2 regions of the Paraglaciecola aquimarina genome follow, and region 2 is predicted to be linked to the other one. Evidence: predicted binding sites of a transcription regulator. Region 2 holds the regulator's gene; the other holds the start of a gene.

Region 1 (4,622 bases), 1.1 Mb from region 2:
CCGCCTAAACGCCGAATCAAATTGGCCGTGGCAATCATAGTGCCACCTGTTGCCAATAAGTCGTCAAGCATCAGAACTTTTTCACCGGGTTTCACTGCATCCATATGAATTTCCAAGCAATCGGTACCGTATTCTAATTCGTAACTCTCACTGATCACTTCTCTTGGTAACTTCTTGGGCTTACGAACAGGAATAAAACCAATCCCCAGTTCAATAGCCAAAGGAGCACCAAACAAGAATCCTCTTGCTTCAGTACCAGCAATTTTGTCAAATCCCATCGGTGCATAGTGCTTTACCAATTCGGCGATGGTTGATGAATAAGCTTTATGATCTTCTAAAACAGAGGTGACATCACGAAACATGATGCCAGCTTTTGGGTAATCAGGAACAGTTCTAATGACTGATTTAATATATGCTGCGGGCACGTACTTCCCCGTAAATTAAAGGCTAAGTGGAATGTTTAAGCAGTGGTTTAAAGGTAGTAAACAAACCAACCAATAATTGGGTGCATCAATGGTAGCGCAACTAAAACAGCAACGGCTGCAAAAAAATAGTACCAGTTAAATGGGTCTTGATAATTTTCATCTTCTTGCATCAATATTCTCCAAAATTGTGAGGCATCGCCCCCAACATAAACAACTAAATTTAAGGCGCAGATGGTAATCCAAAGCTGACTAAATTGATAGTGCTAAAACTCAAATTCAAGCAACTGAATATTTCATTTAAGTCAGCATAGAAGATTATTCCAGTACCGAAATTGGCTCTGATATTTTTGGCTTTCCTTGGGTAATAGATATTTCAACACGTCTATTACGGCTACGATTTTGTGCACTGGTGCCTTCGTCGACTGGAGCGGTATCCGCTTTGCCGACTACTGACATTCTGCTTTCATCGAAGCCTTCAACTCTTCTTAACTCCTCAGCAACAGCAACCGCTCGCTGTGAAGATAAGTCCCAATTTGAACGATATAATTCATTCGATATTTGCTGACTATCACTATGACCTGACACTTCGATATCCCCTGGCATATCTGCTAATAACGCACCAATTTGACGTAATATAGGAATAAATTGCGGTTGCAAAAAGCAGACCCCGCAGAAAAAGAGCCATTTTCTCGGATCCGAATAATGATTTGTTGCCCCAATGATTCCACTTCTATGGCACCATCAACAATTTGCTTTTCTAGTTGTTCAGCGACCTTCTTAGTTTGCTCTGATATTTGTTGCTGACTAGCGCTTTTTGCAGAATTAACATTATCACTGCTGGTTGTTTGGTCGGTGGCAGTCTGTTGAGCTGCCCCTCCACGCTGTTCGCCCCTTTGTTTTTGACGACCGCCAGCCGAGTCTTCATTGCCAGCTTGAAATTCAAGCATTTCCTGCGTCATCTCAGTGGTTTGTTGTTGAATGGTTTCAATAGGCGTAGGTTCAGGACGGCCATGGACGAAACTCCATTGCAATAACACTGGTCCCCTTAGGAATATCTTTCACTTCAATTTTATTTTGCACGCCAAAGGCAAACTTCATCGAACCTGCAATTTGCTTAAATTTAAGTACATCCATTTCTGAAAAAGACAGCAAGAGTACAAAAAAGCACATCAACAGAGACATTAAATCGGCAAAGGTTCCCATCCAAGCAGGTAAGCCTTCGGGGGGACATTTGGGGCATTCGTCAGACATAGATTATTCCGCTTCTTCATCTGAGCCACGTTTGCTGGCCGCCAAATAATTTTTCAAAATCCCTTCAATAACACGTGGATTTTGCCCATCAGCAATACCCACAATGCCATCTAACACTAAATTCTGATTAAGCTTTTCTTCTTCGCAACGATTACCTAGCTTTATTGCTATTGGAATACACAGTAAGTTGGCTAGCATGGCCCCATACAAGGTCGTTAACAAAGCCACAGCCATTGCAGGTCCAATGGACTTGGGGTCATCCATGTTGGATAGCATCGCCACCAAGCCGACCAAAGTACCTATCATCCCCATTGCTGGACCCACATCCCCTAAATTTTTAAATATGGAGGCGCCAAACTCATGGCGCTCGGTGGTCATGGAAATGTCTTTACTTAATGTCGCTTTAACCACGTCGACATCATGCCCATCCACCAGCATATCCACCCCTTTTTGCATAAAAGGATTATCGATTTCTGCTTCTTCTAAGGCTAAAAACCCCCCTTTGCGAGCGGCGTCTGCCATCTCTACAATTTTTTCAATTAGCGCATCTGGTGAATCAATTTTAAACATGAAGGCTTTGCCTGCGATTTTACCCGCACCTAAAAATTGACCTAAGGTAAATTGAGACAACACCACAAACAAACTGCCGCAAAACACAATTAGTATTGAGGGTACATTGATAAACATACCAATATCGCCACCCTGAATCATGGCCATCACAACAAAGCCAATCGCTCCCAGAATACCAATAATACTTGCTAAATCCACACGGTGCTCCCAATCCTAACCAAACCACAATTGACAAAATTTACTTAAACGATTTTTACTTAGGTGAATGATATATGTACACAATATTTTAATAGCCATATTTAAAGGCTATTTATAAACGCATTTTATAAAATATGTATATGTGCCTAACACAAAGGTAAAAAATCTATTTAACACTCTTCTTCATCATATTATCGACTTTAACAAATATTTCTATAGCCTCATCTGACTCAATTACAATACATTTATTATTTGACCCTATTTTGACGCTCAGGTAAGGTGCCAGCCTATTGAACAAAAGCCTGTTACTAGGTAGCACAATTATGACCAGTCGTAAAAAAGCCGAATCACTCACTTTCGAACAATCAATGCAAGAATTGGAAGCGTTAGTTAATAATATGGAACATGGTGAATTACCGTTAGAAGAGGCATTGAAAAGCTTTGAACGTGGGATAACGTTAGCCAGACATAGCCAAAAACAATTGAAAGATGCAGAGCAAAAAGTGCAAATTTTAACCGAACAAAATGGCCATCAAACCATGGATACGTTTGACAGCAATAACGCATAAAATTAATGAACTTAGATACTTTTCAAATAACCACAAAACAAAGAGTGGATTCAGGCCTAAGCAAGGCAATTGAGTCACTGCCTAATCACGCCGATAAATTAAAACAAGCGATGCATTACGCATTGCTAATTGGCGGTAAAAGAATGCGACCATTTTTAGTCCATGCAACAGGCAACATGTTAGGCGTCGCATCCGCAGACTTAGACGGACCGGCGAATGCCATTGAAGCCATTCATGCGTATTCCTTAGTTCATGACGATTTACCCGCCATGGACGATGATGAATTACGTAGAGGACACCCTACCTGCCATATTAAATTTGACGAAGCTACGGCGATTTTAGCCGGAGATGCCCTGCAATCTTTGGCTTTCGATATTTTGTGTCACTATCCCCTTAGCCAAGACCATAAACGAATTGAGCTGATGCGCATACTTAGTCAAGCTGCAGGCTACAATGGCATGTGTGGTGGACAAGCAATGGACTTGGCCGCAACAGATAAAACGATTGGGCAGTCTCAATTGGAATCGCTGCACAATAAAAAAACGGGTGCATTATTAATAGCCTGTGTCGAAATGGCAATTAGCCTAGCCGAAGACGTCAGCCCAAAAAGCAAGCAGCACCTGCTTAATTACGCTCAAACCATTGGTTTAGCATTTCAGGTACAAGACGACATTTTAGATGTAACCGGAGACTCCCGCACATTAGGAAAACCGCAAGGTTCAGACCAAGCTCAAAATAAAAGTACGTACCCCGCTATGTTAGGATTAGAACAAGCGCAGACTTATCTTGACCAACTACATCAACAAGCACTACAAGCTTTGCGCGCTTTGCCTTACAATACCCAGCTGTTGGTGTCGTTTACCGACTTCGTTATTCATCGTACTTACTAAGTTAAGTACTCGAATAAAACACTGTTAATGAGTTGAAACACATTTAATGACCTTAGATATAGCCCACTACCCGACTTTAGCTTTAGCTGATACACCAGATAAACTAAAAGAATTACCCAAAGAAAAATTACAGCAATTGGCCACCGAGCTTCGCCAATATTTATTGACGAGTGTTAGCCAAAGTAGTGGGCACTTTGCGTCAGGTCTGGGAACCGTCGAACTGACTGTCGCCCTTCACTATGTTTATAACACTCCCTTTGACCGCTTAATATGGGATGTAGGTCATCAAGCTTACCCTCACAAAATTTTGACCGGTCGACGTGAGAGAATGCAAAGTATCCGTAAAAAAGGTGGCTTGCACCCATTTCCATGGCCCAAAGAAAGTGAATATGACACCTTTGCAGTCGGCCATTCGTCTACATCAATTAGCGCAGCACTAGGCATGGCCGTTGCCGCCGAAAAAGAAGCGCTAGGTCGCAAAGTGGTTGCCGTCATTGGCGATGGTGCCATGACAGCAGGCATGGCTTTTGAAGCCCTCAATCATGGTGGCGATATCAGTAAAGATATGCTGGTCATTCTGAATGACAATGAAATGTCTATTTCTGAAAACGTTGGGGCATTAAATAGCCACTTAGCACGGCTGCTCACTGGAAACTTTTTTAATTCTATTCGCGACGGCGGTAAGAAATTACTCAGCACAGTGCCGCCCATTAAAGAGT
Region 2 (4,622 bases):
GTGAAAAAAGCGCAGAATGCTAGTGAATTGTCAGATTTACTTTATCAATTTAGAAATAAACGTTTAGTATTAATTGACACCGCTGGATTTGGCCAACAAGATGCTAGGCTAATCAAACAGTTAGATACAATTAAACAGAATTCTTGTGTTACAATCAGAAAATATTTAGTGATGCAGGCCAACTGTCAGTATCGTGTAATGCAACAAACGATTAAAGAGTATCGACAGGTTTCCTTGCAGGGGTGTATATTGACTAAATTAGACGAATGTTACAGTCTAGGAGAGGCAATTAGTGTGGCAATCGAAAACAAATTGCAGGTATGTTATTTAACCAATGGACAGAAAGTACCCGAAGATATGCAACCAGCAGATACAAAATTTTTAATTACAAGCGCTGCAAAGCTTTATAAAAAATTCGGTTTACTTCATACTGACACAAATCACATTACAAATGCAGCAGTGGCAGTATGATTGAGGACCAAGCAAGTAGCTTAAGAAGAATGAATCAATCTAGATTAATTAAAGTAATCGCCGTGACTGGCGGTAAAGGCGGCGTTGGTAAAACTAACGTCACATTAAATACTGCTATCTCACTTGCCCAGCAGGGTAAGCGTGTGATGGTGCTGGATGCGGATTTAGGCTTAGCCAATGTCGACGTTTTACTGGGACTAAGAGTTGAGAAGAATCTTTCTCATGTGTTGTCTGGTGAATGTACGTTAGATGAAGTGTTAGTCGAAGGTCCCTACGGCATCAAAATAGCACCCGCAACATCCGGTAGTCAGTCTATGGCTGAATTAACGCCTACTGAGCACGCTGGACTAATAAGAGCATTTAGTGAGTTGCAAGCACAAATTGATGTGCTGATCGTTGACACCGCTGCCGGTATCACGGATATGGTGTTGAGCTTTTCGAAAGCTTCACAAGATATTCTGATGGTAGTGTGTGATGAACCAACTTCACTAACCGATGCTTATGCACTGATTAAAATCTTGAATAAAGAGCACGGCATATTTAGGTTTAAAATTGTTGCTAACATGGTACGTAGCATGCGTGAAGGCGATGAATTATTCTCTAAGTTGACCAAAGTGACGAATCGATTCTTAGATGTCGCTTTGGAATTAGTTGCTGTCGTACCATTTGATGAAAATGTACGAAAATCGGTGAGAAAGCAAAAGGCTATTGTCGAAGCTTATCCTACATCTCCTGCAGCGATGGCTATTCGTCGTCTAGCTAAAAAGGCCATAGAATGGCCTATCCCCAATCAGCCGGGAGGCCATTTAGGAGTTCTTCTTAGAGCAACTGGTATCTAAGGATAAGGCGGGTAACGACCGGTGAATAGTAAAGCTTCTGCTTATCAACAACTGGCTGACAAAAACGACTTGGTTGAACGCCATGCTCCGTTAGTTAAACGTATTGCTCATCATCTAATGGCTAGATTACCAGCTAGCGTTATTGTTGATGACCTGATACAGGCCGGTATGATTGGACTACTAGAAGCATCGAGAAACTTCGATGGTAGTAAAGGCGCAAGTTTTGAAACCTTTGCTGGGATCAGGATCAGAGGCTCAATGCTAGATGAGATCCGCAAAGGCGATTGGACTCCCAGATCAGTGCACAAGAATGGTCGAGCAATTACAGAAGCCATCAATCAGGTTGAGCGAGAAACGGGTAGGGATGCTCGAGATGTCGATGTCGCTGAAAAATTAGAAGTGAGTATTGAAAGTTATCACCAGATGTTAAACGAAGTTAACGCTGGAAAAATAATTGGAATGGAAGATTTAGGTGTTACTGAAGATGTGGTAACGACCGAGCAAACCAAAGGGGCGAATTCGCCTTTTGATGATTTAGTACAAGGCTCATTCCAAAAAGCACTCGCGCACACTATCACCACTTTACCAGAGAGAGAGGCTATCGTTCTTTCCCTCTACTATGATGAAGAATTAAATCTTAGAGAAATTGGAGAAGTACTGGAAGTCAGTGAATCCAGAGTCAGTCAAATTCACAGCCAAGCTATGTTAAAGCTTAAGTCTAGAATGCAATCTTGGCGTATAAACGAAAATAGTAATTGAATTAAATTAGAGGTTGGGTCCTCACCGGAGGTGGTTTTGGATAAAAATATGAAGATTCTTGTTGTTGACGATTTTTCGACAATGCGACGAATCATAAAGAATTTGCTTAAAGATCTTGGTTTTACCAATATACAAGAAGCGGATGATGGAAATACGGCATTACCCATGTTGCAACAGGGTATTTTTGATTTTGTTATCACAGATTGGAATATGCCTGGTATGCAAGGAATTGATTTACTTAGAGCAATTCGAGCAGACGCCGATTTAAAACATCTTCCTGTGCTTATGGTGACAGCTGAAGCCAAGAAGAGCAAATTGTTGCGGCAGCGCAAGCTGGCAAATGGTTATGTTATTAAACCTTTTACTGCAGCTACACTTAAAGAGAAATTGGCGAAGATATTCGAACGTTTGGGTTAACTTCAACAGACTTGATTGAGAGAGCAGACTGTATGGCACCTATGAACAGACCGCCAATTTCATTAGAAAATGCACGAAAACTGGTCTCTTTAATTGAGGCAGGTAACAATCAAGCAGCCTATGAATTGCTTGACGAGACCAGTCAAAACAACTCGCTCGAGTTATTTTCAGAAGTCGGTAAATTAACCCGTCAATTGCATGATTCACTAAATAACTTTCAACTTGATCCACGTATCGTTGATATGGCCAATCAAAGTATCCCAGATGCAAAAACACGTTTAAGTTACGTAATGCAAACTACTGAAGATGCTGCGAATAAAACTATGGATATTGTGGACACATGCATGCCAATAGTAGAAAAATTGGCGGGAGATGTCGGAAACCTTGAGCCTGAGTGGGACAAGTTACTTGCTCGCAACCTTCAGCTTGGGGAGTTTAATCAACTGACAAAAGATATTGGTGTTTTCTTTAAAGAAGGTAATCAAGCGTTAGCTAAATTGAGCCAGCTATTAACTGAAGTCTTGCTTGCTCAAGGTTATCAAGATATTACCGGCCAAGTGATACGAAAAGTGATTGAGATAGTCAAAGAAGTCGAAGATAGTTTAGTACACATGCTAGCAATGTTCGGTGGGCTTGAAGTTGAAGGCAGTGATAATTCGTCTGAAAAGCCTAATAAATCTGAAAAGCAAGTCGATAGTATTAATGCTGAAGGCCCAATAATGGATGCTAAGAGCAGAGAAGATGTCGCGTCAGATCAAGATGATGTTGATGACTTGCTTTCGAGTCTTGGATTTTAGAGGTAGATAAAATGACGTTTGATGTTGACGAGGAAATACTTCAAGACTTTCTGGTTGAGGCCGGAGAGATATTGGAACAATTACAAGAGCAGCTCGTTGATTTAGAAAACAACCCAGAAGATGCCGATTTACTTAACGCAATTTTTCGCGGGTATCATACTGTAAAAGGTGGCGCTGGGTTTTTGTCATTAACCGAGTTAGTAGAAATTTGTCATGGTGCAGAGAATGTCTTTGACGTTATGCGCAATGGCCAACGGACACTCACCCCAGAGTTGATGGATGTTATTTTACAAGCTACAGATAACGTTGTTCAAATGTTTGATAACGTTAAGGCCGGCGAACCTCTAGTGGCAGCTGAGCAATCATTGATAGAAACATTAACCCGACTTAGTGTGCCTGAAACGGCTGCTGAGGCTTCTTCTTCTCAACCTCCTGCAAAACCCGAAGAAACTCAATCTACTGCTGTTGAAACGGAACAAAGTCCCAGTGCTGGAGATGATTTTAGCGAGGATGAGTTTGAAGCCTTGTTAGACGAATTACATGGTGATCAAGCTCCGTCAGCAAAAGACACGCCAGCTAGAGTCGAGACTATTGAGTCCAGTGATGACGATATTAGCGATGATGAATTTGAAGCTTTACTTGATCAATTGCATGGTAAAGGTCAATTCCTTGGTAATGAAACAGATGAAAAACCAGCGAAACCTGAAGTGATAGTCGTGCCAGAACCAAATGCGGACGCTGGTGAGGAAATTACCGATGATGAGTTTGAAGCACTGTTAGATGAATTACACGGCAAAGGTAAAGGGCCTGCGAAACAGAGTGAGCAGTCGCCAGCAACCCCCCAGAAGAAACTAAAAAAGTGGCACCTGTTACTCCAGTAGCGAAAAAAGCCGCTGCGCCACAGGCGCAAGAAAGTGCACCCAAAACCGCTGCAGCAAAAGTCAAAAAAGAAGAGAAAAAAGCGCCAGCGGCACCCTAGGCAGAAACGACTGTTCGAGTTGACACAAAACGACTAGATCAAATAATGAACATGGTTGGCGAATTGGTGTTAGTGAGAAATCGTTTATTGAGTTTAGGTGTCAATGTCAACGATGAAAGCATGACCAAAGCCATTGCTAATTTAGATGTCGTGACCGGTGATCTTCAGGGTGCAGTGATGAAAACTCGCATGCAGCCAATCAAAAAAGTATTTGGGCGATTCCCGCGTGTTGTGCGAGATTTGGCCAGAACCTTGAAAAAAGAAATTACTCTTGAACTCGAAGGTGAAGAAACAGATTTAGACAAAAACTTAGTCGAAGCTTTGGCTGACCCTTTAGTGCATTTAGTTCGAAATTCTGTC

What was found. The regulator FliA, encoded in region 2, starts transcription of late flagellar genes. The targets are predictions, from matches to a motif close to CTAAAGNTNNNNNNNNNNNNGCCGATA.
Region 1: a site for FliA is predicted at 2,637-2,663, ahead of pomA (flagellar motor protein PomA). Genes of this name have one in related genera too.

The regions. Positions count from the first base shown of each region.
Region 1 is NZ_JAWDIO010000002.1:2,757,374-2,761,995, reverse strand. It holds gene apt (adenine phosphoribosyltransferase) at 1-425, opposite strand, end outside; gene RS130_RS13710 (hypothetical protein) at 473-595, opposite strand; partial or broken gene RS130_RS13705 (flagellar motor protein MotB) at 741-1,676, opposite strand; gene pomA (flagellar motor protein PomA) at 1,680-2,444, opposite strand; gene xseB (exodeoxyribonuclease VII small subunit) at 2,768-3,013, shown strand; gene ispA ((2E,6E)-farnesyl diphosphate synthase) at 3,019-3,903, shown strand; gene dxs (1-deoxy-D-xylulose-5-phosphate synthase) at 3,950-4,622, shown strand, end outside.
Region 2 is NZ_JAWDIO010000002.1:3,838,538-3,843,159, reverse strand. It holds gene flhF (flagellar biosynthesis GTPase FlhF) at 1-471, shown strand, start outside; partial or broken gene RS130_RS18950 (MinD/ParA family ATP-binding protein) at 468-1,335, shown strand; gene RS130_RS18945 (RNA polymerase sigma factor FliA) at 1,332-2,069, shown strand; gene RS130_RS18940 (chemotaxis response regulator CheY) at 2,118-2,486, shown strand; gene RS130_RS18935 (protein phosphatase CheZ) at 2,528-3,283, shown strand; partial or broken gene RS130_RS18930 (chemotaxis protein CheA) at 3,295-4,622, shown strand, end outside.